Regions from separate parts of the Streptomyces sp. NPDC001668 genome, predicted to be linked through region 1. Evidence: riboswitches for the same ligand, from Rfam matches in the RefSeq annotation. Region 1 holds a riboswitch; each other region holds the start of a gene.
What was found. A riboswitch is a leader RNA that binds a small molecule or an ion and turns the genes downstream of it on or off. The one in region 1 is predicted to bind thiamine pyrophosphate.

Region 1 (9,961 bases):
GCAACCCAGCAACTACAAGCGGAAATCGGGCGTCTGATGGGTTCGCTCGCGATCTCTATCAGTATCTGAAAACTCACTCCTTGTGATCTGTCGTACACGTTCAGCAAGATGCCACCAGTGTCAGAGGGATCATTCCCGGCCAATGAAGGCAGATGACGGGGTAGGCGATGCGCGAGTCGGTACAGGCAGAGGTCATGATGAGCTTTCTCGTCTCGGAGGAGCTCTCCTTTCGCATTCCGGTGGAGCTGCGCTACGAGGCCTGCGATCCCTACGCGGTCCGATTGACCTTCCATCTCCCGGGCGACGCCCCGGTGACCTGGGCTTTCGGGCGTGAGCTGCTGATCGACGGGGTGGGTAGGCCTTGCGGGGAGGGTGACGTACGGGTCTCGCCCGCCGGTTCCGACCTGCTGGGCGACGTCCTGATCAGGCTTCAGGTCGGCGGCGACCAGGCCTTGTTCCGTTCGTCGACGGCGCCGATCATCGCGTTCCTCGATCGCACCGACAAGCTGGTCCCGCTGGGCCAGGAGGCCGCGATGGCCGATTTCGACACCCACCTCGACGAGGCGCTGGACCGGATTTTGGCGGAGGAGCAGAGCGCGGGCTGATGCCTTGCGGCGGCAGAGAGGTGGCGGAACGCTTCCTCTTGGAGCGGGAGGGTGCAGGAACGCTTCTGCCGGGGTTGGGACTGGGTGTGGGGTGGGGCGCGAAGTGTTCGGGGTCGGGCGCGGCCCTGCTCGCCAGGATCGCGGGCGACCATTTCCAGCGCGTGTAGACGCACGGGTTCCACGGAGACCAGGCCCCCTCGTGGGAGCCGGGAGCCGGGAGCCGGGAGACGGGAGCCAGGAGACGGGAGCCTCTGTCTGGCTCGTGGGCCCCTCTCAGTGCTTGCGCCGCCGTCCCTTCCCTCCGCGTCCCGTTGCCGGCCGGCTGTCGGCTGTGCCGGCGCTCGCACTGGTCGCCGGTACAGGCGTAGGCGCTCCAGCCGCCACGCCCACCGTCTCCGCCCCCGGACGGTCGGCCGAGACCACCAGGGCCGCGAGGGCCGTGGTGACCGGTACCGACGCGACGAGACCGATGGAGCCGACCAGCGTGCGCACGATCTCCTCCGCCACCAGCTCGCTGTTGGCGACCGTCCCCACGCTGGACTGCGCGATGGAGAAGAGCAGCAGCAGCGGCAACGCGGCGCCGGCGTAGGCGAGGACGAGCGTGTTGACGACGGACGCGATGTGGTCCCGGCCGATACGGATACCCGCGCGGTACAACCCGCGCCAGCCCATCGTGGGGTTGGCCTCGTGCAGCTCCCAGACCGCCGAGGTCTGTGTGACCGTCACGTCGTCGAGGACACCGAGTGAGCCGATGATGATGCCGGCGAGCAGCAGACCGCTCATGTCGATCGACGGGTACAGGCCGTGGATGAGCCCGGTGTTGTCGTCGGTGTTGCCCGTGAGCGCGGCCCAGTCGATGAACACCGAACCGAGGATGCCGATCAGCACCAGGGAGATCAGTGTGCCCAGTACCGCCACGGAGGTACGGGCCGACAACCCGTGGCACATGTAGAGGGCGATCAGCATGATGGCGCTCGACCCGATCACCGCCACCAGCAGCGGGTTCGAGCCCTGCAGGATGGCGGGAAGGACGAAGAAGTTCAGCAGCAGGAAGCTGACGGCGAGGGCGACCAGCGCCATGACACCGCGCATCCGGCCGACGATCACGACGGCGAGTGCGAAGATGCCGGCGAGCACGGCCATCGGGATCCGGCGGTTCACATCGGTGACCGAGTACTGGAGATCCCTGGGGGCGGAGGGCTCGTACGCGACCACGACCTTCTGCCCCTCGTGCAGCTGCCGCGGCTGGTCCGGCTGGACGATCTCCGTGAAGGTACGGCCCGTGTCCTTGCCGGTGTCGACCCGGATCGTCGCCTTCTTGCAGGTGCCGTTCGCCTGTTGCTCGGCGGACGAGCCCTCGGCGGTGGACGTGTCCCCGGTCGGGGCCTCCCCCGAGGCGTTCACCGACTTGCAGCTGACGCTCACGACCTTGCTGACCGTGGCCTGCTGGGTCTGCCGGTCGAAGCCGACCCCGGTGCGCTCGTGCGCCGGCGCGCCACCGGGCCAGAGCACCGCGAGGCCCACCACGACGGCCGCGCCGAAGGGGATCAGGATCGCCGCGATGACCTTGCGCAGGTGCTTGGAGACGGGGGCCGCCGGGCCATGGCTGTGGGAGTGACCGTGGCCGCCACCACCTGATCCGTGGCCGTGGTCTTGGCTACCGTCCCTTGCCACGTGGTCGTGGCCGCCGCCACCGCCGGATCCGTCACCGGAGCCATGGCCGTGGTCGTGACCGCCACCACCACCCGATCCACGCCCGTGCCCGCCGCCGACGGCGTCCCCATGACTGCCGGAGCCCTGACCGGGCCCCCCGCCGACACCGGGCCCGTACTCGTGCCGGTGCCCGTCGTCGACCCCGTGCCCCGGATCACCCCCGTGCCCGTGCCCTTGCCCGTGCCCGAAGGCGTCCCAGCCACCGGTATCAGGTCCATCGGTGCGGCCGTCGCCACTTCTCGGCCCACCCTCGGGCCCACCTCCCGGCCGACCTCCGAGCCCTCTTCCGGGCAGGCCGCCCGGGCCGTATCCAGGGCCGTTTCCGGAGCCCGGTCGGCGCGGAGGCTCGGGCGGCGGGTACGGGGGCTGATGTGTCGTGGTCACCGACCGATCATCGCAAGAACGACAGGGGCCCTCTGTTCACCGCGCCCGAATTGACGCTAGCGTGGTGCCACCTTTTGTACACGCGGGAGCTCGGAGCACCGGGCTGAGAGGGCGCTGACCTCCGTCCCAGCGATGTTTCACGTGGAACATCACCTCAAGCGAGTGACGTTCCCCACGAAACGTCGGCAGACGGAAACCGCTGCGTCGACCGCCGAACCTGTTACCGGGTAATGCCGGCGTAGGGAGTAGGTCTCATGACCATCAAGGACGCGCGCACGCCTGCCTCCGAGCAGAACGACCAGAACGAGCAGAACGACCAGAACGAGCAGAACGACCAGCTCGACACGGAGGCCGGGAAGTCCATCGGCTGGCACAAGGCGTACGTCGAGGGCTCGCGCCCCGATCTGCGGGTGCCGGTCCGTCAGGTGCACCTCACCAACGGGCAGTCGGTCACGCTGTACGACACCTCGGGCCCGTACACCGATCCGCTCACCGAGACGGATGTCCGCCGGGGCCTCGTGCCGCTGCGGGAGAACTGGATCGTCGCCCGCGGGGACACCGAGGAGTACGCGGGCCGGCCCGTGCGCCCCGAGGACGACGGGATCAAGCACACCTCACCGCGCGGCGGCCTCCGCAACCTCGACGCGGTCTTTCCGGGGCGGCCCCGCCAGCCGCGCCGCAGTCGTGACGGCAACGCGGTCACACAGCTCGCGTACGCCCGCCGCGGCGAGATCACACCGGAGATGGAGTACGTGGCCATCCGGGAGAACGTCTCTCCCGAGGTCGTCCGTGAGGAGATCGCGGCGGGCCGCGCGGTGCTGCCGGCGAACGTCAATCACCCGGAGATCGAGCCGATGATCATCGGCAAGCGGTTCCTGGTGAAGGTCAACGCCAACATCGGCAATTCGGCGGTGACCTCCTCCATCGAGGAGGAGGTCGAGAAGATGACCTGGGCGACCCGCTGGGGAGCCGACACGGTCATGGACCTTTCCACGGGCCGCAACATCCACACCACTCGCGAGTGGATGCTGCGCAACTCCCCCGTCCCCATCGGCACGGTGCCGCTCTACCAGGCCCTGGAGAAGGTCGACGGCAGGGCCGAGGAGCTGACCTGGGAGATCTACAAGGACACGGTCATCGAACAGGCCGAGCAGGGCGTGGACTACATGACCGTCCACGCGGGCGTGCGCCTGCCGTACGTACCCCTGACGGCCAACCGCAAGACGGGCATCGTCTCGCGCGGCGGCTCGATCATGGCGGCGTGGTGCCTCGCGCACCACAAGGAGTCGTTCCTGTACGAGAACTTCGAGGAACTGTGCGAGATCCTCGCCGCCTACGACGTCACGTACTCGCTGGGCGACGGCCTCAGGCCCGGCTCGATCGCGGACGCCAACGACGAGGCGCAGTTCGCGGAGTTGCGCACGCTCGGGGAACTCAACCGGATCGCGAAGCGTTTCCACGTACAGACCATGATCGAGGGCCCGGGACACGTCCCGATGCACAAGATCAAGGAGAACATCGACCTTCAGCAGGAGATCTGCGATGAGGCTCCGTTCTATACGCTCGGCCCGCTGACCACCGACGTCGCGCCGGCCTACGACCACATCACCTCCGGCATCGGCGCCGCGATGATCGCCTGGTGGGGCACCGCGATGCTCTGCTACGTCACGCCCAAGGAGCACCTGGGCCTGCCCAACCGGGACGACGTCAAGACGGGTGTCATCACCTACAAGATCGCCGCTCACGCGGCCGACCTCGCCAAGGGACACCCAGGCGCCCAGGAGTGGGACGACGCCCTCTCCGACGCCCGCTTCGAGTTCCGCTGGGAGGACCAGTTCAACCTGGCCCTCGACCCCGACACGGCCCGCGAGTTCCACGACGAGACCCTCCCGGCCGAACCGGCCAAGACGGCCCACTTCTGCTCCATGTGCGGGCCGAAGTTCTGCTCGATGAAGATCTCCCAGGACATCCGCCGCCGTCACGGCGCCAGTCAGGAGGAGATCGCGGAGGGCATGGCGCAGAAGTCGAAGGAGTTCGCAGCGAGCGGCAATCGCGTGTACCTGCCGCTGGCGGACTGAGGTCCGTAGATTGGCGCTGTTCCGGAGGGTGGGTGGCTTCGGGGCAGCGCCATCGTGCGTTTCGGGGATGGGACGAGGGGGGGCGGAGTCTTGATCGTTCTGAGCGTGACGGAAGAGGCGCAGTCGCTGGTGTGGGACGGCGACGATCTGGTCGACGTGGTCGGTGGTGGCCGCTGGTGGGGTCCTGATGGCGTGGAGCAGTGTGCCTCGGTCATCCGTAGGTTTCCCTTCGACCGGAGCGTCGTCTCCCCGTCCGGTCGCTACTCCGTCGTCTATGCCGAGCGGGGTACCAAGGCGCTGCTGCTGGAGGGTGACCGGCTCGTCCGTGAGCTGAACCGCAGCTACTACCAAGCTGATGCCTTCGACTATCCGGTGGCGCTCGGGACGTTGCCGGACGGCCGCGAGGTGCTGGTGCACTGCCCGGAGGAGTACAACGTCCTCGAGATCGAGGACGCGGAGACGGGAGAGCGGCTCACCAGTGGTGAACGTGATCCGAAGGACGTCTTCCACTCGCGGCTGGAGGTGAGCCCGGACGGGACGCACCTGCTGTCGGCCGGCTGGTTCTGGCATCCGTACGGGGTCGTCGAAGTCTTCGACCTGGTCGGTGCGTTGACGGATCCCGCTGTGCTCGATGGCCGTGGCGTGCTGCCGTCGGACCCGGGCATCGACGCGGAGGTCGTCTCGGCCTGCTGGCTCGACGGTGACCGCCTGGCCGTGGCGACCGGGGAGGAGTTCCTCGACGACGAGGAGAAGCCTGCCCTGGGCCCACGGCAGTTGGGTGTGTGGTCGCTCTCCGCGCAGCGGTGGATCCATCGCAGCAGGGTCGGTTTCCACATCGGCACTCTGATCGCCCGGGGCGACTCGGTCGTCTCGCTGTACGGGCATCCGCGGCTGATCGACGTCACGACGGGTGCCGTAGTGGCGGAATGGCCGACCGTGGAGGTGCCCCGGAGAGACGGCAGCTACGGGGTCACGCACATTCCGACGCCCGTTGCCGCCCTGCACCCGGATGGCATCCGCCTGGCCGTAGCGCAGCCGGAGGGCATCGCGATCATCGCCCTGCCGGTCGTCGACTGATGCAGGCGAACCGCCGACCGTGGGCGGCGGACCGCCGGCGGGTGGCCCGCGGCCGGGTCTTCGGCTTGCGCTCCCCATGGTGGGGGCGCAAGCCGAGGGGCGGTGCCGGATGTCATTCCGGCTGGTGTTCCGGCCCCCCGAAGTCCGGACTGGTGTAGTCCGGGCTCGTGAAGCTCGGACGGGCACCGGAGGCTCCGTCGTCCGGGCTGCTGAAGCCGGGGCGGTCGTAGCCGAGGCTGGGCATCCGGCTGGTCGGTGCGGGCGGTGCCGTGTGGTGCAGTGCGGCGGTACCCGGGTCGGCCAGTGCGTCCCTGAGGAAGGGGAGGATGCCGCGTTCCAGCAGGGCCTCGCGCCAGGCGTCCCTGGCCCGCGCCACCTCCTCGCTCAGCTCGCCGTATCCCGCGTCCGGCGAGGGCCGGTTGCGCAGGGCGGTGATCAGCAGGCCGCCGGCGGCGACCAGGATCGCGACCGCGGTCAGGGCACCGAACACCCATCCGATAGTGATCATGGCGGGGGCGACCGCCGGCGGAGGGCTGAGCATCTGGAGGATGTAGCCCACGAGCAGGAAGATCGCCGCGGCTATGCCGGCGAGGACAGGTGTCAGAACTGCGGCGACGGCGACGGCGCCCGCACCGGCGGTCTCGGCGACCTCTCCCATGGTGGTGGCGAGCCCCATCGCACCCGTGCCCGACTCGGCGGGGCCGGGTTCGTGCACGGACGACAGGGTGGACGGCGCCGGGCGGCGCTGTTCCTCGCGGACCTTCACGTAGTGCTGGTACTCGGTCGCCGCGGCCGCCGTGATGAGTGCGGTGGCGTTCAGCGCCATGGTGCGCAGCTGTTCGGGGTTCAGCCGCTGTCCGACAGCGGCCAGTTCGGGACGGTGTGGTGCGGAGCGCAGCGCCTCGTCGAGGATCCGCTCGTACTCCTGGCGGTCCTCGCTGTGCAGGTGCTGCGGAACGCTGTTCATGTGCATCCCCCGATGCTCCGTAGGGCTTGGGGCTCGCATGCCAACGAGCCGTCGGGCAGAAACGGAGGGGAGCCTGCTACGGATAAGCCGATGGTAGAGCGGTGACGGCACAGGGTGACAGGGGGTTTCCAGAAATTGGCCTCTGGCCTGCGCTCTCGACGGTCAGTCCGCCATGGGGGAATGTCTGCCCCGTGAATGCTCAGATATCCAGGGGCAGTTGCTGGACCAGCAGTTTTCCGGCCATGGTCACCCCGCCGTCCATCGCGATGGCCAGTCCGTCGGCGTAGACGTGCGGTCCCTCGACCACCGGACCGGATTCGTCCTCGCCGTCCTCGGAGCCCACTTCGCCGAGCAGATACGGGATCGGACTGTGGCCGTGGACGATGCGGGTGCCGCCGTACGTGTCGAGCAGGGAGCGCACATGGTCGGCGCCGCCTTCGTCGCGGAAGGAGAAGCGCTTGGTGAGTTTGCGGAACAGGTCCCACACCTCGTCCGCGTCGTTGCGCGTGAGGGTCTCGCGGACGGTGTCGTTGACCGCCTCGATCGAGTCGCCGTAGTCGAGGTAGGCGGTGGTGTCGGAGTGCACGAGCAGGTGCCCGTCGACCTCCTCTACGGCGTCCAGGCGGGCCATCCACTGCAGGTGGTGGTCCTGGAGGCGGTCCATGTCGGTCTTCTGGCCGCCGTTGAGCAGCCAGGCCGCCTGGAAGGTGGCGGTGCCCGCGCCGGAGTTGACGGGGGTGTCGCCGAACCGCTTGGCGCCGATCAGCAGCAGCTCGTGGTTGCCCATGAGGGCCTTGCAGTAGCCGCCCGCCGCCGCGGCCTCCGCGGACAGCCGCATGACGAGGTCGATGACGCCGATGCCGTCGGGGCCGCGGTCGGTGAAGTCTCCGAGGAACCACAGCCGGGCGGTGCCGGCGCACCAGTTGCCCGCGGCGTCGACCAGGCCCTTGTCGTGGAGTGCGGCCATCAGTTCGTCGAGGTAGCCGTGGACGTCGCCGACGACGAACAGCGGACCGGGACCCTCCTCCGGCTGCGCGGCGGGGTCGGCGGCCGCCTGGAGTCCGTCACCGGGGCTGATGACGGGCAGGTCCTGCTCGGTGGGGGTGTACCCCTCCGGGTAGGCGTCCTCATGGGCCGGGGCGACGTCGCCGGGGTGCACGCTGTGGCCGTACGGACCGGTCTCGTTGACGTACGCGGGCACCCGGAAGTCGCGCAGCACCGCCGTGCGCTCCACCTCGGGTCCCTGACCGGCCCCCTGAGTCATCAGACCCCTCCACCATCGCGCCGCATCTGCACCGCTTCGGACTGCCTGGTCGCAGCGGCCCGCGGTGTCGTGGGCCCATCATAGGAATGCGGATCGCGCCGTGTGATGACCCAGGGGTGGTGAATCGGAGCAAGACTCCTGTCCACCGCGGCATTCGCCCCGATTGGGCCGGGCTTCGCCCCCTTGCCCGGCCGCCCGTCGGCTACTCCTCCTCGGGCGACCGCGGCGGGCTGACCGTCGTGCGCGGGGCCCGTCGCTGGGACGAGGTGCGCACGATCAGCTCGGTCGGTATCACCTGCTCGACCGGTTGGTCCGATTCGACCCCCTCGATGGCGTCGATGAGGAGCTGGATCACTGCCGTACCGATGCGCCGGGGCTTGAGCGAGAGCGTGGTGACGGGCGGCTCGGTGCTGGCGTACACGGTGGACTCGCTGCAGCAGACGATCAGCAGGTCGTCCGGGACGCGCAGCCCGTAGCGGCGGGCGGCGGCCAGCAGGTCGGTGCCGTTCGGGTCGAACAGGCCGTAGACGGCGTCCGGCCGGTCGGGGCGGGCGAGGAGCCGGTCGGCGGCGACGGCGCCCGCGCACGGATCGTGCGCCGGGTAGGCCTCGTAGACCGGATCCTGGCCCACGCGCTCGCACCAGTGCAGATAGGCGGTGGTCGACAGATGGGTGTACGTGTCCGTCGTCGTCCCGGTCAGCAGGCCGATGCGGCGGGCGCCGGCGTCGGCCAGGTGGTCGAGGATGCCGAGGACGGCGGCCTCGTGGTCGTTGTCCACCCAGGCGGTGACCGGGAGCGCGCCGGCCGGGCGGCCGTCGGAGACCACCGGCAGACCCTGCCGGACCAGCTCGCTGACGACCGGGTCCTGGTCGGAGGGGTCGATGACGACCGTGCCGTCCAGGGCGACGTTCGACCACACGTCGTGGCGCGAGGTCGCGGGCAGGATGACGAGGGCGTAGCCGCGGGCGAGCGCGGCGGAGGTGGCGGCCCGCGCCATCTCGGCGAAGTACGCGAACTCGGTGAAGGTGAAAGGTTCATCCCCGTACGTCGTCACGGTCAGGCCGATGAGTCCCGACTTGCCGGTACGGAGGGTTCGGGCCGCGGCCGAGGGCCGGTAGCCCAGTCGGTCGGCGACCTCCCTGACATGGCGGCGGGTGGCGTCCGGGAGCCTGCCCTTGCCGTTCAGGGCGTCGGAGACGGTCGTGATGGAGACTCCGGCGGCGGCGGCCACGTCTCTGATGCCCGCCCGGCCCGGCCGACTGCCTCGACGTGAGGTTTCCGCGCGGCTCACCTGGTGCTTCCCTGCTGCTGTCATGGCGAGCCGATAGTAGGGCTCATGCGGTGGGGTAGGGCGGACGCATATGCACGCGTTGACAGGCACGTTTCTGCAAGGTCATCAGGCGTCAACTACCTGTGAAACAAAGCCAGTTAAACGATCCAATGGCACTACGTAACTTGTCGGCACGCATGAGCCTGCCAAGTCTCCGATGTTTCGAAGAGGTCTCAACTCACCTTCACGGGTGACGCGCGCCACGGCGCAAGCCACCGGCGCATAGATATATGTGGCCGCGCCCCCTGTTTCGTCTGCCTTCGTACAGTGATGCCCCTGATGCCTGTGGGACAGATGGGGTGCGCGGGCCACCGGCGGTCACGTCACGCCGCACCGGTACGCACCGGCGCCCAATCCTCATAAGGTGAGCAGCATTGGAACCGGTGGTCATGAGGAGGACTGCGGTGAGCGAGACGAGCCCCAAGCTGCGCGCCGAGCTGGAGGGTATCCCCACGTACAAGCCGGGCAAGCCCGCCGCGGCCGGTGGTGCGGTGGCCTACAAGCTGTCCTCCAACGAGAACCCCTATCCGCCGCTGCCGGGTG
Region 2 (9,961 bases), on a different contig from region 1:
CGCGCGCGTGTGTGCGCAGCACGGCGCCCGCGTCGGCGTACCAGGAGGTCATCGGCGCGGCCACCTCGGCGGGCAGCGCGCCCGCCAGCGGCCGGTCGGCGGCCTCCACGACCGTCACCGCGCAGCCCGCCTCGCGCGCGGCGGTGGCGAACTCGGCGCCGATCCAGCCCGCGCCGACGACCACGACGTCGTGCTGCCGGGCGAGCACGGGGCGCAGCCGCTCGGCGTCGTCCAGGGTGCGCAGCAGATGCACCCCGGGCACGCCCTCGGTGCCGGGCAGCCGGATCGGTTCGGCGCCGGTGGCGAGGACCAGGATGTCGTACGGGACGGGCCCGGCCTCGGTGTCCAGTTGGTGCGCTTCGGGGCGCACGCCCAGCACCTCGCGGCCGAGCAGCAGTTCGATGCCGAGGGCGTCGAAGTCCACGTCGAAGGCGGAGCCCTCGGCCTTGCCGAGCAGTACGGCCTTGGAGAGCGGCGGACGGTCGTACGGCTGGTGGGGCTCCGCGCCGATGAGCGTGACGGTTCCGGAGAAGCCCTGTTCGCGCAGGGCGACCGCGGTCTGCACCCCGGCCATGCCCGCCCCGACCACGACCACCCGCCGCTGCGCCCGCGCCTGCGTCTGCTCGCTCATTTGATCACCATAGTCAACTGACAATCAGTCAGTCAGGAGTCGTGCGCCGTGACCTGCTGCACAGCCTCGCCGACCTGTTCCACCACGCTCGTCCCGCTGCCTGTCTGCGACTCCCACTCCCACGTCTCCTCCAGCCGCACCCGGCCGTCGGCGAGCTCCACGACGGTCGAGACGCAGTGCCCGGAGGAGGTCGTCCCGTCGTGCTTGAGCTGGACGTACCGGAAGTCGAGGCGGTCCCCCGCGCGCGTGCCGACGAGGTGCCCGCGCACGACGTCACCGCCCGCGTACTCGGCCCAGATCTGCCCGTCCTTCTCGTGGTAGGTGAACCGGGTCCGTGTACCCACCTGACCGGGGGACTGATCGGCCACCGGGGCGAGGACGAGGCCGTCGAGCGAGCGGGGCATGGGGCGAGGCTCCCTTACAGAGGCGTGGAACGAACGGCTAGGGTGGCCAACGTAGAGCACTCGCGGGAGCCCGGACGCACCGGGCTGAGAGGGAGGCTGGGCGGCCTCCGACCGTACGAACCTGATCCGGGTCATGCCGGCGAAGGGAGGGGCTGGACGCCCATGTCCTCACGTACGTCTGACGTCCTCGTCATCGGGGGCGGCATCATCGGCCTGGTCACGGCCTGGCGGGCCGCGCAGCGCGGTCTCACCGCGACCGTCGTGGACCCCGAACCGGGCGGCGGGGCCGCCCAGGTGGCCGCCGGGATGCTGGCCGCGGTCACCGAACTGCACTACGGCGAGCAGACCCTGCTGGGCCTGAACCTCGCCTCGGCCCACCGCTATCCCGACTTCGCGGCCGAACTCACCGAGCTGACCGGGCACGACCTCGGCTACCGCCGGTGCGGCACGCTCGCCGTCGCCCTGGACGCCGACGACCGCGCCCATCTGCGTGAACTGCACGCGCTCCAGCGGCAGTCGGGGCTGGAGTCGGAGTGGCTGTCCGGCCGGGAGTGCCGGCGCCTGGAACCGATGCTGGCACCCGGGGTACGAGGCGGACTGCGGGTGGACGGGGACCACCAGATCGATCCGCGCCGGCTCACGCGCGCGTTGCTGGCCGCCTGTGAGCGGGCGGGCGTGGTGTTCCACCGCGCATGGGCCCAGCGTCTGCTCGTCGTACGGGAGCGGGCCGCCGGGGTCGCCACCACGGACGGCGAGGAACTGGGGGCGGACCAGGTGGTGCTCGCCGCCGGAAGCCTCAGCGGCCGCCTGGAAGGGGTCCCACAGGCCCTCCTGCCTCCCGTACGGCCCGTGAAGGGCCAGGTGCTGCGCCTGACCGTGCCGCCGCGCCACGCGCCCTTCCTGAGCCGTACCGTGCGGGCCGTCGTGCGCGGCAGCCAGGTCTACCTGGTCCCGCGCGAGAGCGGCGAGCTGGTGATCGGCGCGACCAGCGAGGAGCTGGGCTGGGACACGACGGTGACCGCGGGCGGGGTGTACGAACTGCTGCGGGACGCGCACGAACTGGTCCCCGGCATCACCGAGCTGCCGCTGACGGAGACCCGCGCGGGACTGCGCCCGGGCTCCCCGGACAACGCCCCGCTGCTCGGCCCCACCGACCTTCCCGGTCTGCTGCTGGCCACCGGCCACTACCGCAACGGCGTGCTGCTGACGCCGGTCACCGGGGACGCGTTGGCGCACGCGCTGACGACCGGTGAACTGCCGGAGGTGGCCCGCCCGTTCACCCCGAGGCGGTTCCTGGAGTCCGTGGAGCAGCCGGCATGAACATCTCCGTCAACGGGGAGCCGCGCCAGTTCGCGCCCGGCACGGCTCTCGACACCGTCGTACGGGCCCTGACGCCGGCGCCCTCCGGAGTGGCCGCCGCACTCAACGAGACCGTCGTCCCGCGCGCGCAGTGGCCTTCGACGCCCCTGGCCGAGGGAGACCGCGTGGAAGTCCTCACCGCCGTCCAAGGAGGCTGACCCCATGGCCGACGATCCCTTTGTCATCGCCGGTACGTCCTTCTCGTCCCGGCTGATCATGGGCACGGGCGGGGCGCCCAGCCTGGAGGTGCTGGAGCGGGCGCTGGTCGCCTCCGGCACCGAGCTGACGACGGTCGCGATGCGGCGCGTGAACCCCTCGGTGCACGGCTCGGTGCTGTCCGTGCTGGAGAAGCTCGGCATCCGGGTCCTCCCTAACACTGCGGGCTGCTACACGGCGGGAGAGGCCGTCCTGACGGCCCGCCTCGCGCGCGAGGCGCTCGGCACCGACCTGGTCAAGCTGGAGGTCATCGCCGACGAGCGCACCCTGCTGCCGGACCCGGTCGAGCTGCTGGACGCGGCGGAGACCCTGGTGGACGACGGCTTCACGGTGCTGCCGTACACCAACGACGACCCCGTGCTGGCCCGCAGGCTGGAGGACGTGGGCTGCGCGGCGATCATGCCGCTGGGCTCCCCGATCGGATCCGGGCTCGGCATCCGCAACCCGCACAACTTCCAGCTGATCGTCGAGCACGCGCGCGTACCGGTGATCCTGGACGCGGGGGCGGGCACGGCGTCCGACGCGGCGCTGGCGATGGAGCTGGGGTGCGCGGGTGTGATGCTCGCCTCGGCGGTGACGCGGGCCCAGGAACCGGAACTGATGGCGCACGCGATGCGGCACGCGGTGGAGGCGGGGCGGCTGGCGTACCGGGCGGGGCGCATCCCCCGGCGGCATTTCGCCGAGGCGTCGTCCCCCGTGGAGGGCAGGGCCGTACTGGATCCGGAACGCCCGGCATTCTGAACACGCGTTCGACTTTGGACACGGGCAGGTGCGACCTCCGTCACAGGTCAGCTGCAGTACAGCCGCCAAATCCGCCGAACCGGAGGGACTGTCGGCGGCGGCTCGTACACTCGCCTGCGTGGATACGACCCTTCAGGACCCGCTGGTCGGGCAGGTGCTCGACGGCCGCTATCGCGTGGACGCGCGCATCGCGGTCGGCGGGATGGCCACGGTCTACCGGGCCCTGGACACCCGTCTGGACCGCGTGCTCGCGCTCAAGGTGATGCACCCCGCGCTGGCGGCGGACGGGACCTTCGTCGAGCGGTTCATCCGGGAGGCCAAGTCCGTCGCCCGGCTCGCCCACCCCAACGTCGTGCAGGTCTTCGACCAGGGCACCGACGGGTCGTACGTCTACCTCGCCATGGAGTACGTCGCCGGCTGCACCCTGCGCGACGTGCTGCGCGAGCGCGGGGCGCTGCAGCCGCGCGCCGCCCTGGACATCCTGGAGCCGGTCCTCGCCGCGCTCGGCGCCGCGCACCGCGCCGGTTTCGTGCACCGGGACATGAAGCCGGAGAACGTCCTGATAGGGGACGACGGCCGGGTCAAGGTCGCCGACTTCGGGCTCGTGCGGTCCGTGAACAACGTGACCAGCACCACCGGAGCCGTCCTCGGCACGGTCTCCTACCTCTCGCCCGAGCAGATGGACCAGCCCGGCGCCGCGGACGCCCGCGTCGACGTGTACGCGTGCGGTGTCGTCCTGTACGAGATGCTGACCGGCAGCCAGCCGCACGAGGGCGACTCCCCCGCGATCGTCCTCTACAAGCACCTCCACGAGGACGTCCCGCCACCGTCGGCCGTGGTCCCGGGGCTGGCGTACGCACTGGACGAGCTGGTCGCCTCGGCCACCGCCCGGACCCCGGACCTGCGTCCGTACGACGCCGTGGCGCTGCTCGCGCAGACCCGCGAGGCGCGTGCCGGGCTGACCGCCGACCAACTCGACGCGGTGCCGCCGCAGGCGCTCCCCGCGGAGTACGCGGGCGCCGAGAACCGTACGAGCGTGATCCCGCGCACCCTGACGGTGCCGCGCCCGCTGCCGGTCAACGAGGACGAGCCCGAGCGGGGATACCACCACACCAGCGTCCTGGAGAGCCCTCCGCCCCCACCGCCCCGGCGTGGCCGCTCCTCCGGCGACCCCCGGCGCGGCCCGCTCCTGATCGTCGCCGCGGTCCTGCTGGCCCTCGGGCTCGGGGCGGGCGTCTGGTACATCAACTCCGGCCAGTTCACCCAGGTCCCGGCCCTCCTGGCGAAGACCGAGACACAGGCGCGAGACCGGCTGGACGAGGCCGGTCTGGAGACCGGCAAGGTCACGTACGCCTACAGCGACACCGTGAAGCGCGGCACCGTCATCAGCACGGACCCGGAGGTCGGCGCCCGCATACGGAACCACGACTCGGTGTCGATCACCCTGTCCAAGGGCCCCCAGACGGTGAAGGTGCCCGACGTGGACGGGTGGTCGCTGGCCAAGGCGAGAGCGCGGCTGAAGACGGACGGGCTGGAGCCGGGCATGGTGACCCGGGAGTTCAGCGACGACGTCCCCAAGGGGTTCGTGATCAGCACCGATCCCGAGAGCGGCGCCACCCTGCACACCGGCTCGGCCGTCGCGCTCACCGTCAGCAAGGGCGCCCCGGTCGACGTCCCGGACGTCACCGGAGAGGACCTGGCCGACGCCAGGGCCGATCTGGCCGAGGCCGGCCTGAAGGTCAAGGTCGCCGTCACCCGGGTCAACTCCGAGTACGACGCGGGCCAGGTCGCCAAGCAGACCCCGGCCCCCGACACCCAGGCGGCCGACGGCGACATCGTCACGCTGACGATCTCCAAGGGCCCCGAGATGATCGAGGTCCCGGACGTCACGGGCGACAGCGTCGACGACGCCAAGTCCGAACTGGAGGGCGCGGGCTTCCAGGTCGAGGAGGACCGGGGCCTGCTCGGCCTGTTCGGCGACACGGTCAAGAAGCAGTCGGTGGAGGGCGGGGACACGGCCCCCAAGGGCTCGACGATCACCATCACGATCCGCTAATGCGCGTGGCGGGGGGCCGGTTCCGGTTGTCGGGCGAGTGCGGGTGCGTGGGGGCTGGTCGCGCAGTTCCCCGCGCCCCTGAGGAGTTGCGGTCACCCTGCGTCGGAATGGACCGCGGGCCGTTGGCCGCGTACGGCGGGAAGGGGACGGGGTGGGGGGTGTCCGCCCGCAGCGGCCGGCGTCCGTTATCCAGTACTGCTCAAGAGACCGAGCCGCCGGACCGAGGACGGATACCCCCCACCCCGGCCCCGACCCACAACCCACCGCACGCGCTACACAAGCCCCCGCCGAACCGCAGCAGGCCGCCGCAGGTATCTCAGGGGCGCGGGACTGTGTCCATATGCGGCTCCGCCGCGTGGGCGCAAAACGCCCGCCCCCACCCACCCGCACCCGCACCCGCACCCGCACCCGCACCCGCACACAACCGCCCAACCGCCGGAGGTGACCCGTGACAACACAGCGCAACCCCATCGGCGGCCACATCCCCGTAGCCGGTGGTCTCCACTCCGTGGGGCTCTCCTACGCCCGTGACCTGAACGCCGAGACCGTGCAGGTCTTCGTCGCCAACCCGCGCGGCTGGGCCACCCCCGTCGGCAACCCCCGGCAGGACGAGGCGTTCCTGGAGGCCTGCGCCGAGGACGCGATCCCGGCGTATGTGCACGCCCCGTACCTGATCAACTTCGGCTCGCACACCGAGGCGACCGTGGAGAGGTCCGTCGACTCGCTCCGGCACTCCCTCAGGCGCGGGCGGGAGATCGGCGCGCGCGGTGTCGTCGTGCACACCGGCAGCGCGACCGGCGGCCGGGACCGTTCCATGGCCCTGAAGCAGGTGCGGGAGTACATGCTGCCGCTCCTCGACGAGCTCACCCACGACGACGACCCGTACCTGCTCCTGGAGTCGACGGCCGGCCAGGGCTCCTCGCTCTGCTCGCGCACCTGGGACTTCGGCCCGTACTTCGAGGCCCTGGACGCCCACCCGAAGCTGGGCGTCTGCCTGGACACCTGCCACATCTTCGCGGCCGGCCACGACCTGACCGGGCCGAGCGGCATGCACCAGACGCTCGACCTGCTGGTGGACACGGTCGGTGAGGGCCGCCTGAAGCTGATCCACGCCAACGACTCCAAGGACGTGGTCGGCGCCCACAAGGACCGCCACGAGAACATCGGCTCCGGCCACATCGGCGAGGATCCGTTCCGCGCCCTGATGACCCACCCGGCCACCGAGGGCGTCCCCCTGATCATCGAGACCCCCGGCGGCAAGGAGGGGCACGCGGCGGACGTGGAGCGGCTGAAGAAACTCCGGGACGGTTGACCCGGCAGGAGTGAGGGAATACCCCCAGGGGGTATACGGTTCGTGTTGAGCACAGGAACCGTCACCTGACATTGGGGGCACTCATGCAGCACCAGCCGAACGGATGGTCCACCGCAGTCCAGGCCACCCTCCACTGCCTCACCGGCTGCGCCATCGGTGAAGTGCTCGGCATGGTCATCGGTACCGCGCTGGGCTGGGGCAATCTGCCGACCACCGTGCTGGCGATCGTCCTGGCGTTCTTCTTCGGCTACTCGCTCACCCTGCGCGGCGCCCTGAAGGCAGGTCTGGACTTCCGGGCCGCGCTCCGGGTGGCGCTGGCCGCCGACACCCTGTCCATCGCCGTGATGGAGCTGATCGACAACGGCGTGATCACCCTGTGGCCGGACGCCATGGACGCGGAACTCGCCGATCTGCTCTTCTGGGCCTCACTGGCGATCTCGCTGGCCATCGCGTTCGTCGTCACCGTGCCGGTCAACAAGTGGATGATCGGCCGCGGCAAGGGACACGCCGTGGTCCACCAGCACCACCAGCACCACCAGGACCACGCGCACTGAGCGTCACAGCTCGGGGCCGTCCCCCGGCTCCTCCTGGTAGGAGTAGCGCTGCTCCTTCCAGGGGTCGCCGACGTTGTGGTAGCCGCGCTCCTCCCAGAACCCGCGCCGGTCGGCGGTCATGTACTCCACACCACGGACCCACTTGGGACCCTTCCAGGCGTAGAGATGGGGGATGACCAGCCGGAGCGGGAACCCGTGCTCCGCGGTCAGCAGCTCCCCGTCCTTGTGGGTGGCGAAGATCGTGCGCTCGGAGGCGAAGTCCGCGAGGCGCAGGTTGGCGCTGAAGCCGTACTCGGCCCAGACCATCACATGAGTGACTGCCGGGGCGGGCGGGGCGATCTCCAGGATGGCGCGGGCGGGAATGCCGCCCCACTCGGCGCCGAGCATGCTGAACTTGGTCACGCAGTGCAGGTCGCCCACGACGGTGGCGTACGGCAGGGCCGTGAACTGCTCGTGGTTCCAGCAGTGCTTCTCGCCGTCCGCGGTGGCCCCGAAGACCCGGAACTCCCAGCGCTCGGGCCGGAACCTGGGCACCGGCCCGTAGTGCGTGACGGGCCAGCCGCGCTGCAGCCGCTGGCCCGGCGGAAGCTCGGAGTGCGCCGCTTCTCCACTCTCACGCTCCACCGGCTGCCCCATGCCTTCCATCCTGACAGACCCGAGTGGATGCACCTGACCAGGCTCCACCCAATACCTGCCAAATTGGACTAAGCATGCCCTTACTTACTAAGTGAAGACTTACTGGACGATCTTCTTCCCCGGTGCGAGGATGCGGCGCAACCTGCCAGTTCCCCACGGTTGGAAGGAGCCTCTGCGATGCAGGGCGACCCCGAGGTCATCGAATTCCTCAACGAGCAGCTCACGGGCGAGCTCACCGCGATCAACCAGTACTTCCTGCACGCGAAGATGCAGGAGAACTTCGGCTGGACGAAGCTCGCGAAGTACACGCGGCACGAGTCGTTCGACGAGATGAAGCACGCCGAGGTGCTGACCGACCGCATTCTCTTCCTGGAGGGGCTGCCGAACTACCAGCGGCTGTTCCATGTGCGCGTGGGCCAGACCGTCAAGGAGATGTTCGAGGCCGACCGGCAGGTCGAGGTGGAAGCGATCGACCGCCTCAAGCGGGGTATCGAGGTGATGCGCGCCAAGGGCGACATCACGTCGGCGAACATCTTCGAGTCGATCCTCGCGGACGAGGAGCACCACATCGACTACCTCGACACACAGCTGGAGCTTCTGGAGAAGCTCGGCGAGGCGCTCTACATCGCACAGCTGATCGAGCAGCCGGAGAGCTAGGCCGCCTCGTCCAGTTCGACTTCGACGACCGCGGGACGCGGGCACGCCCCCCGGCCCAGGATGGCCTGGATGCGCCGTACACAGGAACCGCAGTCGGTGCCCGCCTTGCAGGCGGAGGCTATCTGGCGCGGGGTGCAGGCGCCGTTATCCGCGTGTTGCTTGACCTGCGTCTCGGTCACACCGAAGCAGCTGCAGACGTACACGCGGATTCACCTCCCGCCGAGATCGATAAGGCTAACCTAACCTTACCCGGCGCCGGGTGAGCGCAAAAGTGGCGTGGGGCGCGGATCGTATGTGATCCGCGCCCCACATCCGTCTCACGGACTCACTGGTCCCGGTACATCTCCGCGACGAGGAACGCCAGGTCGAGGGACTGGCTGCGGTTGAGCCGCGGGTCGCAGGCCGTCTCGTAGCGCTGGTGCAGGTCGTCGACGAAGATCTCGTCGCCGCCGCCCACGCACTCGGTGACATCGTCACCGGTGAGCTCGACGTGGATGCCGCCCGGGTGGGTGCCGAGGCCCTTGTGGACCTCGAAGAAGCCCTTGACCTCGTCGAGCACGTCGTCGAAGCGGCGGGTCTTGTGGCCGGAGGCCGCCTCGTAGGTGTTGCCGTGCATCGGGTCGGTGATCCAGGCGACGGTCGCGCCGGAGGCGGTGACCTTCTCGACCAGCTCGGGCAGCTTGTCGCGGACCTTGTCTGCGCCCATGCGCACGATGAAGGTCAGCCGGCCGGGCTCGCGGTCCGGGTCCAGGCGCTCGATGTACTGCAGCGCCTCCTCGGCCGTGGTCGTCGGGCCGAGCTTGACGCCGATCGGGTTGCGGATCTGCGAGGCGAACTCGATGTGCGCGTGGTCCAGCTGCCGGGTGCGCTCACCGATCCACACCATGTGCGCGGAGACGTCGTACAGCCGCCCGGTGCGCGAGTCCACGCGGGTGAGCGCCGACTCGTAGTCCAGCAGCAGCGCCTCGTGCGAGGAGTAGAACTCGACGGTCTTGAACTCCTCCGGGTCGGTCCCGCAGGCCCGCATGAAGTTCAGCGCCTGGTCGATCTCCCGGGCGAGCTGCTCGTAGCGCTGGCCGGAGGGGGACGACTTCACGAAGTCCTGGTTCCAGGCGTGCACCTGGCGCAGGTCGGCGTAGCCGCCGGTGGTGAAGGCGCGCACCAGGTTGAGCGTGGAGGCGGACGCGTTGTACATCCGCTTCAGGCGCTCGGGGTCCGGGATCCGGGCGGCCTCGGTGAAGTCGAAGCCGTTGACGGAGTCGCCGCGGTAGGTCGGCAGCGTCACGCCGTCGCGGGTCTCGGTCGGCTTGGAGCGCGGCTTGGAGTACTGGCCGGCGATGCGGCCGACCTTCACGACCGGCACCGAGGCGGCGTACGTCAGCACGGCGCCCATCT
Region 3 (9,961 bases), on a different contig from region 1:
ACGAGGCGTGCGAACTGCTCGCCAAGGCACCGTCGTTCACACCCTCGATCACCGACTGGGCGCGGGCCGCCTTCGAGATCCGCGCGCGTTGGCCCCGGGGCGGCCGGTCCGTCGGGATCCCGACGTGGTTCTACGGGCACGAGCCGCCGAACGCCTTCGCCTCGCACATCGCCAAGTACTTCGCCAACGCCACCCGCGAGGACGGTCTGCTGGCCCGCTCCACCGCGGGCGTGGTCTTCCTTCCGGGTGCCGCCGGCACCGTGCAGGAGATCTTCGACAACGCGACGCCCAACTACTACGAGTCGCGCGGTGAGCCCACGCCGATGGTGCTCGTGAACCGCGTCCACTGGACGGAGAAGCTGCCCACCTGGCCGCTGCTCCGGGCGTTGGCGCGGGAGCGGTCAATGGAGGCCCGAATCGCCCTTGTTGACCGGATCGAGGAGGCTCCGGCCGCACTGAAACGTCTCACACGGTAATAAGAACGTAAAGCCAACGGTTGTAGGGCACCTGCACGTTGACACTACTTATGCAGCACTTATAGACCTGTGAGACTCCTGGGGGTGGTGATGACACATCACCATCCCTTCAGCCCCCCGCATTTGCGCACCCCGTGAAGGACGAACGTGGCATTTACGCCCATATCCCGCCGCACCTCCCGCGCCGCGCGCTTTCTCGGCGTCGCCGCCGCCACGACCGCGATCGTGCTCGGCGCCTCCGGCAACGCCCTTGCCTGCAACATCAAGGAGTTCTCCGCCGAAGCCAAGTGTGACGGCACCCAGGGCGTCATCAGCGTCACCGACGTGGACAAGTCCGGCGTCGAGGCGACCGTCTCCGTGTACCTCCTGCAGAGCAACGGCGCCGACGCGAAGAAGGTCGGCGAGCAGACGGTGAAGGGCTCCAAGGAGGGCACCACCGTCACCTTCAAGGAGGACTGGGCGCCCAACGCCGAGTACCGCATCCACGTCGAGGCCCTGCCCTACATCCAGGGCGAGGACATCACACCCAACCTGACCACCCCGGCGACCGCCTGCAAGACCGAGGAGACGCCGACCCCGACGCCCACGCCCACCCCGTCGGACTCCGCCAGCACTCCGGCCGAGGAGTCCCCGGCCCCGACCCCGTCGGCCTCCGAGGGCACCACCGCTCCGGCGACCGGCGAGAGCAACGCCCCGTCGCCCGCGGCCGGTGACTCCAACCTCGCCGAGACCGGTGCGAACTCCAACACCGGCCTGATCGCCGGGATCGCGATCGCTCTCGTCGCCCTCGGCGGCGGAGCGGTGTTCTTCGGCCTGCGCCGTCGTGGGGCGAGCAGCACCCGCTGACGCCCGCACCACGTTCTGTGGCCCGTCCCCGGTCCGGGGGCGGGCCACAGCCGTACCGTCATCCGAACGCGGTCCGCTCCAGCCAGAACTCCAGCAGCTCCCGCTCCCCGAGGACCTCCAACCCGGGGCTGTCCAGGGGCAGTCGACGGTAGAAGGCGAGCAGCACGCCGGTCAGCGGCCCCCGCAGCGCGACGGTCGTCTTCTCGTGCCCTCGCCGCCACACGATCACGTCCTCGGTGAGCTCGACGACCCACTCGGCGTCGAGCCCGGGCGTCCCATCGGTCGCATGCAGATGAATACTGCGCCCCGGCCTCCGCAGCTGCCTCGCCTCGTCGTGCGGCGCGGCCCGCTGCATGAACTCCACGATCTGCAGCCACTCGTCGATCGCGTCGGCGGCGATCTCGGGGGCGACCTCGTACGGCTGCCCGACGGCGAGGGCGGCGTCGGCGCGGTGGACGGTGAGTTCATGCGCCATCCGGCGGGCCCAGAACCCGGAGGTCGGAATCCCGGCCCAGGACCACACCTTGGCGTCCGGGCCGGCCTCACGCAGCGTGGCGACGAGCATCTCGCCGGTCTCGCCGAGCCATGCGTCGAGGTCGGCGGCGCTCCCGGGCCCCTCCCCCGACGGCACCTGGTCCTCCGGGACGTCGTGGGTGGCCCGGGTCCGCACCATCGACTCCGCCCAGCGCAGGGCGCCCCCGGTGTGCCGCACCAGGCGCTCCAGCGACCAGTCCGGGCAGGTCGGCACGGGCGTGGACAGATCGGCCCCGGAGGTCACCACGGCCCTCAACAGGCCCACCTGGTGGGCGATCTCGTCGCAGTAGCGGTCGTGTGGGAGCAGCGTCATGCCCCGCACTGTAGGCCCGCTCCCGTCAGCCCAGCACCACGATTTCGTCCGGGTCGAACTCCACCCCGACCGCGTCCCCCACCTCTGGCGCGACCCGCAGCGCACACGCGGCCTCCAACCGCGGCCCCTCGTCGGCGGGTCGCAGATGGACGGCGACATGCGTGCCCCTGAAGGTGCGCGCGGTGACCGTGCAGCGCAGCCCCTCGTCGGCCGCCACGAGCCGCACCCCCGCCGGCCTCACCAGCACGCTCCGGACCCCCTGCGCGGCTCCCGGGGGCACCGGCACCTTGCCCCACACCGTGTCCGCCGCCTCCCCGGCCACCGTCCCCTCGACGACGTTCTCGAAGCCGAGGAAGCGGGCCACGAACTCGTCGGCCGGCCGCTGCCACACCTCGAGCGGCGTACCGGACTGGGCGATCCGTCCGTCCCGCATCACCACGACCCGGTCGGCGAGCGCGAAGGCCTCACCCTGGTCGTGGGTGACCGCGAGGACGGTGGTGCCCAACCGCCCGAACAGTTCGCGCAGTTCGACGACGAGCCGCTCCCGCAGGGAACGGTCCAGCTGCCCGAGCGGCTCGTCGAGCATCAGCAGCCGGGGACGCGGTGCGAGCGCCCGGGCCAGCGCGACCCGCTGCTGCTCACCACCGGAGAGCGCGCCCACAGCCCGCCGGGCGGCAGCCGGAAGCCCGACGAGATCGAGCAACTCCCGCACCCGCTCGTCCTGTTGCGCCCTGCCCGCCCCGCGCATCCGCAGCCCGAAGGCCACGTTGGCGCCCACGTCCCGCTGCGGGAACAGCTGATGGTCCTGGAACATCAGCCCCACCCCACGCCGGTGCGCGGGTACCCCGCCCTGGTCGCGTCCGTCGAGCGACACCCGCCCGCCGTCGAGGGGTTGGAGCCCGGCCACCACACGCAGCAGCGTCGACTTCCCGCTCCCGCTGGGTCCGAGCACACACACGATCTCGTGCTCGGCGACATCGAGCCCGACCCCGTCGAGCACGGCCCGCCCGCCGAACCGTACCGTCGCGCCCTCAAGGCTCAGCAGCATCAGAACTCCCCGGTCCGGTCGGTCCGCAGCCGTTCGAGGACCAGCAGCGCCACCGCGCACACCACCATCAGGATCGTCGAAAGGGCCATCGCCTGGCCGTAGTTGAGGTCACCGGCCCGCCCGAGCAGCCGGGCCACGGCGACCGGCAGCGTCGGGTTGTCGGGCCGCGCGATGAACACGGTCGCCCCGAACTCGCCCAGCGACACGGCGAAGGCGAAGCCCGCCGCGATCAGCAACGCCCGCCGCACCATGGGCAGATCGACCTCCCGCCACACCCGCCAGGGCGAGGCCCCGAGCACGGCCGCCGCCTCCCGCAGCCGGTGGTCCACCGCCCGCAGCACCGGCAGCATGGTCCGCACGACGAACGGCACCCCGACCAGCGCCTGCGCGAGCGGCACCAGGATCCAGGACTGCCTGAGGTCCAGCGGCGGCTCGTCGAGCGAGATCAGGAACCCGAAGCCGACGGTCACCGCGGACACCCCGAGCGGCAGCATCAGCAGCGCGTCGAAGCCCCGTACGAACCGCCCCGCGTCCCGCCGCGTGAGCGCCGCCGCCGCGAGGCCCCCGACCAGCACCGCGATGGCGGTCGCCGCGAGGGCGTACTCCAGCGAGTTCCCGACCGCCTGGATCGGCGCGACCAGGAACACCCCGCCGTCGGCGCTGGTCAGCGCCCGGTAGTAGCCGAAGCCGGGGGCGTCGAGCGACCGCTGCACCAGCACGGCGAGCGGCAGCAGCAGGAGTACGGCGACACTGCCCACGACCCCGGCCAGCAGCCCCCACTCCCCCGCCCCGCGCGGCCGCCGGGCGGTGCCGGACGCGTCCACGAGCCGCAGCGCGCTCTCCCGGCGCCGTACGGTCCACGCGTGCAGGGCGAGGACCGCGCCCACCGCCACGAACTGGATCAGCGTCAGCACGGCGGCCGTGGGCAGGTCGAAGATCTCGGAGGTCTGCCGGTAGATCTCCACTTCGAGGGTCGAGAAGGTCGGCCCGCCGAGGATCTGCACCACGCCGAAGGAGGTGAAGGTGAAGAGGAACACCATCAGCGCGGCGGCGGCCACGGCGGGCGCGAGCGCGGGCAGGGTGACCGTCCTCCAGGCCGTCAGCCGGGACGCGCCGAGCATCCGCGCGGCCTCCTCCTGGCGCGGGTCCAGCTGGGCCCACAGCCCGCCGACGGTCCGTACGACGACCGCGTAGTTGAAGAAGACGTGCGCGAGCAGGATCGCCCACACGGTGGTGTCCAGCCGTACGCCCCAGAGGTCGTCCGTGAGGCCGCCCCTTCCGACGAGCGCCAGGAAGGCCGTACCGACGACGACCGTCGGCAGCACGAAGGGGACGGTGACCACGGCCCGCAGGACCTGCTTGCCGGGGAAGTCGAAGCGCGCGAAGGCGTACGCGCCGGGGAGTGCGATCAGGAGCGTGAGCGCGGTGGAGGCGAGCGCCTGCCAGGTGGTGAACCACAGGACGTGCCGGATGTCCGGCTGGGTCAGGACGTCGGTGATCCGGCCGAACTGCCAGCTCCCGCCGGTCTTGAGCCCGCGCGCCATGATCGCGGCGACGGGCCAGGCGAAGAAGACGGCGAAGAACGCGACGGGCACGGCCATGAGCCCGAGCCGCGCCGCGCTCCCCTTGCGCCGAGTGGCTACTTCAGTACGAGTGAGGTCCACGACTTGACCCAGCCGTCACGGTTCTCGGCGATCTTCGCCGGGTCCATGGTCTCGGGATCCTTGGCCTGCGGGCCGTACTGGGTGAACTCGGCGGGCACCGAGGCCCCCCGCACCACCGGATAGACGAACATGTTGAGCGGCATGTCCTGCTGGAACTCCTTGGTGAGCAGGAAGTCCAGGAAGGCCTTGCCGCCCTTGGTGTTCTTGGCGTTGCTCAGCAGCCCGGCGTACTCGATCTGCCGGAAGCAGGTGCCGTCGGCGACCCCGGTGGGCGCGGTCTTCGGCTTCGGGTCGGCGTAGATCACCTCGGCGGGCGGCGAAGAGGCGTAGGAGACGACGAGCGGCCGGTCGGCCTTGGCCTTCTTGCCGCCGGCCGACCCGGAGAACTCCTCGTTGTAGGCCTGCTCCCAGCCGTCGACGACCTTGACGCCGTTGGCCTTGAGCTTCTTCCAGTAGCCCTGCCAGCCGTCGTCGCCGTACTTGGCGGCGGACCCGAGCAGGAAGCCGAGGCCGGGCGAGGAGGTGGAGGCGTTCTCGGTGACGAGGAGGTTCCTGTAGGCGGGCTTGATCAGGTCGTCGTACGACGTCGGCGGCTGGACCTTGTGCTCGGTGAACCAGCCCTTGTCGTAGTTGACGCAGATGTCACCGGTGTCGATGGGCGTGACCTTGTCCCCGTCGACCCGGTACCCCGCCTTGATCTGATCGGCACCCTTCGCCGCGTACGACTGGAAGAGCCCGTTGTCGAGCGCGCGGGAGAGCAGGGTGTTGTCGACGCCGAAGAAGACGTCGCCCTGCGGGTTGTCCTTGGTGAGGATGGCCTTGTTGACGGCCTGCCCGGCATCGCCGTCCTCCAGGACCTTCACCTTGTAGCCGGACTTCTTCTCGAAGTCGGCGAGGACGCTCTTGGAGACGGCCCAGGAGTCATGGCTGACGAGGGTGACGGTCTTGGAGCCGGAGGACTGGTCGCCGTCGGACGATCCGCACGCGGACAGCGTGACCAGGCCGAGGCCGACGACGGCAGCAAGAAACTTCTTGTTGTTCACGGTGATGACCGAACTTCCTACCCAGAATGACCTGGGCGAGGTTCAGAGGGTCTGCGGCCCGATTGCCGCACTCTCAGCGCTGTGGCGCTCCCCTGTCGGATATGAAGATGTACGTCCGTCAGACTACCGCTCGGTGGCCGCGAGCTGACCACAGGCCCCGTCGATCTCCTGCCCACGGGTGTCCCGGATCGTCACCGGCACACCATGGGCGGCGATGGCCTCGACGAACGCCTTCTCGTCCTCGGGCCGGGAGGCCGTCCACTTGGACCCGGGGGTGGGGTTCAGCGGGATGAGGTTGACGTGCACGGGCTTGCCCTTGAGCAGCCGCCCGAGCCGGTCACCGCGCCACGCCTGGTCATTGATGTCCCGGATGAGCGCGTACTCGATGCTGAGCCGCCGCCCGGACTTCTCGACGTACTCGAACCCGGCGTCGAGGACCTCGCGCACCTTCCACCGCGTGTTCACGGGGACGAGGGTGTCGCGCAGCTCGTCGTCGGGCGCGTGCAGGGAGATCGCGAGCCGGCACTTGAAGCCCTCGTCGGCGAACCGGTGGATGGCGGGCACCAGCCCGACGGTCGACACGGTGATGCCGCGCTGCGAGAGCCCGAGCCCGTCGGGAGCGGGATCGGTGAGCGCGCGAATGGACTGGGTCACCCGCTTGTAGTTGGCGAGCGGCTCGCCCATGCCCATGAAGACGATGTTGGACAGCCGCGCGGGCCCGCCCGGCACCTCTCCGTCCCGCAGCGCCCGCATCCCGTCCACGATCTGGTGGACGATCTCGGCGGTGGACAGATTGCGGTCAAGACCCGCCTGCCCGGTGGCACAGAAGGGACAGTTCATCCCGCACCCGGCCTGCGAACTGATGCACATGGTCACCCGGTCCGGGTACCGCATCAGCACCGACTCCACGAGCGTCCCGTCGAACAGCCGCCACAGCGTCTTGCGCGTGGTGCCCTGGTCGGTCGACAGATGCCGTACGACGGTCATCAGCTCGGGAAGCAGCGCCTCCTGCAGCTTCCCGCGCGCACCGGCCGGGATGTCCGTCCACTCCGCCGGGTCGTGGGCGTACCGCGCGAAGTAGTGCTGCGAGAGCTGCTTGGCACGAAACGGCTTCTCCCCGATCCCCGCCACGACCTCCTTGCGCTCGGCGGGCGTGAGATCGGCGAGGTGCCGCGGCGGCTTCTGGGCTCCGCGGGGGGCGACGAAAGTGAGTTCTCCGGGTGCAGGCATAACCCTTCCAGTGTGGCAGATCAACGGCGGGAGCCCAGTCCGGAGCGGGGTGGGGGTGGTCACCTGCGGGTCCCGACTGCCGGGGCCGGTGGTGCCCACGGTGTCGTGAGCGCGCCGTCCGCCAGTCCCCCCCCGGTCGCTGAGGTGTTCCCCGCCGAGGCTGCCGTGCTGTTCCAGGCCGTGGTTGACGCCGTGGTTCTGCGCGTTGCCGAGGGCACCCGTGGCGGCGTTCGTCAGCGCGTCCTGGCCCATGGCCGAGGGCTTCGCCCCGGCGATGACATCGGCGCTGAGACCGCCCGCAGTCGTTGACGCTCACGAACGGCCACCCCCAGGGGCCGCGGTGCGCGCTGCCCACTCATCCCGCTCCCCCGTTCGAAAACCGACGCGATGGTCAGCATCCCGGACGAGATTCCGCGGAAACGGCTCCTTTTACCTGTGCGAAGCAAGCCCTGACGCACAATTTGCGCCAACCTGGCCTGGGCCAAGCCGGCCTTGGTGAAAGGCAAAGAATGGGCCCCTGTGATCTCGACGACCGGGCCCCCGTCCTGATAACAGGACGGGGGCCGAAAAGCCGTACAAGGGGAGCCGTACGCGACGACCCCGCGGTCAGCCGGACCCCACGAACAGCACCAGCAGCAGCCACACCACCGGCGCCGTCGGCAGCAGGGAGTCCAGGCGGTCCATGATGCCGCCGTGGCCCGGCAGCAGCGTGCCCATGTCCTTGATGCCGAGGTCGCGCTTGATCATCGACTCGCCGAGGTCACCCAGCGTCGCGCTGGCCGCGACCGCGAGGCCGAGCAGCAGACCCTGCCACCAGGTGCCGTCGTCGATCAGGAACTCCATGCACAGCGCACCCGCCGCCATCGCGAAAGCCACCGCTCCGACCAGGCCCTCCCGGGTCTTGCCGGGGCTGATGCGCGGCGCGAGCTTGTGGCTGCCGAAGCGCCAGCCGACCGCGTAGGCGCCGGTGTCGCTGACGACGGTCAGCAGCAGGAAGGTCAGCACACGTGCCGCCCCGTCCTCGGCCGTGAGCATCATGGCGACGAACGTGGCCAGGAACGGGACGTAGAACGCCGCGAAGACGCCCGCCGTGACGTCCTTGAGGTAGCCCTCCGGCGGTTCCGTCATCCGCCAGACGAGGACCGCGAGCGCCGTGAGCGCCATCGCGACCCAGGCACCCTCGGCGCCTCGGACGTATCCGGCGACGACCATCGCGGCCCCGCCGAGCGCCAGCGGCACGAGCGGCGCCTTGATGCCCTTGCGCTCCTCCAGCCGCTTCGTCAGCTCCCACAGTCCGACCACCACGGCGACCGTGATCACGCCGACGAACGCCGCCTTGACGAAGAACAGCGACGCGATGATCACCACGCCGAGTCCGACGCCGACCCCTATGGCCGCGCCCAGGTCCCGCCCCGCGCTCTTCTTCTGCGGCGCGGGTGCCGGCTGCGGGGCATCGGGCATGGGCTCCGGATTCTGCTTCTGCGGCGCACCCGGGTGGGGCTGCGCCGATGCGGTCTCGTCACGGAACGTGTCGTCCCGGAACGTCTCGTCCCGGAACAAGGGACCGCTCAGCCGAGCGGCCCCCCGGTCGTCATCCTGGTCGTCACCGTAGCGGGGTACAGCGGGTCCGTCGGGCACGATGGGCATGGGGCGAGTGTGCTGCGCGTCATGCGCATCGTACGCGGGACCCGCCGGGGCAGCCCCCTGGACAGGCCCCTGGTCGGACGGCCCCCAGTACCCGGTGTGAGGCGGCGTCGCCCAGGAAGAGTCGTTCATCAGACCTCGAGAAGCTCCGCTTCCTTGTGCTTGAGGAGCTCGTCCACCTGGGCGACGTACTTGTGCGTCGCGTCGTCGAGCTCCTTCTCCGCACGGCGGCCCTCGTCCTCGCCGACCTCGCCGTCCTTGACGAGCTTGTCGATCGCGTCCTTGGCCTTGCGGCGGACCGAGCGGATCGACACGCGCGAGTCCTCGGCCTTGCCCCGGGCGACCTTGATGTAGTCGCGGCGGCGCTCCTCGGTGAGCTCGGGGAACACCACTCGGATGATGTTGCCGTCGTTGCTCGGGTTGACGCCCAGGTCGGAGTCGCGGATCGCCTGCTCGATGTTGCGCAGGGCGGTCTTGTCGAACGGGGTCACGACGGCCATGCGCGGCTCCGGCACGGAGAACGAAGCCAGCTGGTTGATCGGCGTCGGCGCACCGTAGTAGTCGGCCACGATCTTGTTGAACATCGCCGGGTGCGCACGCCCGGTGCGGATCGCGGCGAAGTCCTCCTTGGCGACCACGACGGCCTTCTCCATCTTCTCCTCGGCCTCGAGGAGGGTCTCTTCGATCACCACTTGCTCCTGCGTGTCTTGAGTAGGCCCGGCTGCTGTTCCATGTGCCTGGGGGCGGCGGCCGGCTGCGTCGCGTCTTCTTCCTGCACGGTTCCCGACCGGCAGGACATTGTCCATCCCCCGGTCAGGGACCGGGTGTGTCCCCGGGTCAGTCCCGGCTGTCCTGGTCGCCCACCAGCGTGCCGATCTTCTCACCCTTGACGGCGCGGGCGATGTTGCCCTCCGCCAGGAGCTCGAAGACCAGGATCGGGAGCTTGTTGTCGCGGCACAGCGTGACGGCCGTGGCGTCGGCGACCTTCAGGTCACGGGTGATGACCTCGCCGTATCCGAGGGCGTCGAACTTGACCGCGTCGGGGTTGGTCTTCGGGTCGGAGTCGTAGACCCCGTCCACGCCGTTCTTGCCCATGAGCAGCGCCTCGGCGTCGATCTCCAGGGCGCGCTGGGCGGCGGTGGTGTCGGTGGAGAAGTACGGCA

Region 2: another riboswitch for thiamine pyrophosphate. It lies ahead of thiO (glycine oxidase ThiO); the one in region 1 lies ahead of thiC (phosphomethylpyrimidine synthase ThiC).
Region 3: another riboswitch for thiamine pyrophosphate. It lies ahead of ACFYZ8_RS09825 (thiamine ABC transporter substrate binding subunit); the one in region 1 lies ahead of thiC (phosphomethylpyrimidine synthase ThiC).

The regions. Positions count from the first base shown of each region.
Region 1 is NZ_JBIAUQ010000024.1:87,045-97,005, forward strand. It holds gene ACFYZ8_RS43230 (IclR family transcriptional regulator) at 1-69, shown strand, start outside; gene ACFYZ8_RS43235 (SsgA family sporulation/cell division regulator) at 168-605, shown strand; gene ACFYZ8_RS43240 (YibE/F family protein) at 879-2,279, opposite strand; TPP riboswitch at 2,775-2,964, shown strand; gene thiC (phosphomethylpyrimidine synthase ThiC) at 2,957-4,780, shown strand; gene ACFYZ8_RS43250 (hypothetical protein) at 4,886-5,857, shown strand; gene ACFYZ8_RS43255 (hypothetical protein) at 5,970-6,830, opposite strand; gene ACFYZ8_RS43260 (metallophosphoesterase) at 7,024-8,088, opposite strand; gene ACFYZ8_RS43265 (LacI family DNA-binding transcriptional regulator) at 8,291-9,403, opposite strand; gene hisC (histidinol-phosphate transaminase) at 9,823-9,961, shown strand, end outside.
Region 2 is NZ_JBIAUQ010000012.1:237,487-247,447, forward strand. It holds gene ACFYZ8_RS31475 (NAD(P)/FAD-dependent oxidoreductase) at 1-631, opposite strand, end outside; gene ACFYZ8_RS31480 (hypothetical protein) at 664-1,035, opposite strand; TPP riboswitch at 1,088-1,200, shown strand; gene thiO (glycine oxidase ThiO) at 1,198-2,355, shown strand; gene thiS (sulfur carrier protein ThiS) at 2,352-2,552, shown strand; gene ACFYZ8_RS31495 (thiazole synthase) at 2,557-3,351, shown strand; gene pknB (Stk1 family PASTA domain-containing Ser/Thr kinase) at 3,470-5,407, shown strand; gene ACFYZ8_RS31505 (deoxyribonuclease IV) at 5,856-6,719, shown strand; gene ACFYZ8_RS31510 (DUF4396 domain-containing protein) at 6,803-7,273, shown strand; gene ACFYZ8_RS31515 (sulfite oxidase-like oxidoreductase) at 7,277-7,909, opposite strand; gene bfr (bacterioferritin) at 8,087-8,566, shown strand; gene ACFYZ8_RS31525 ((2Fe-2S)-binding protein) at 8,563-8,769, opposite strand; gene ACFYZ8_RS31530 (class II 3-deoxy-7-phosphoheptulonate synthase) at 8,892-9,961, opposite strand, start outside.
Region 3 is NZ_JBIAUQ010000003.1:31,573-41,533, forward strand. It holds gene ACFYZ8_RS09800 (LOG family protein) at 1-476, shown strand, start outside; gene ACFYZ8_RS09805 (LAETG motif-containing sortase-dependent surface protein) at 624-1,322, shown strand; gene ACFYZ8_RS09810 (maleylpyruvate isomerase family mycothiol-dependent enzyme) at 1,381-2,169, opposite strand; gene ACFYZ8_RS09815 (ABC transporter ATP-binding protein) at 2,195-3,217, opposite strand; gene ACFYZ8_RS09820 (ABC transporter permease) at 3,217-4,881, opposite strand; gene ACFYZ8_RS09825 (thiamine ABC transporter substrate binding subunit) at 4,857-5,924, opposite strand; TPP riboswitch at 5,921-6,028, opposite strand; gene rlmN (23S rRNA (adenine(2503)-C(2))-methyltransferase RlmN) at 6,048-7,154, opposite strand; gene ACFYZ8_RS09835 (phosphatidate cytidylyltransferase) at 7,761-8,930, opposite strand; gene frr (ribosome recycling factor) at 8,930-9,487, opposite strand; gene pyrH (UMP kinase) at 9,636-9,961, opposite strand, start outside.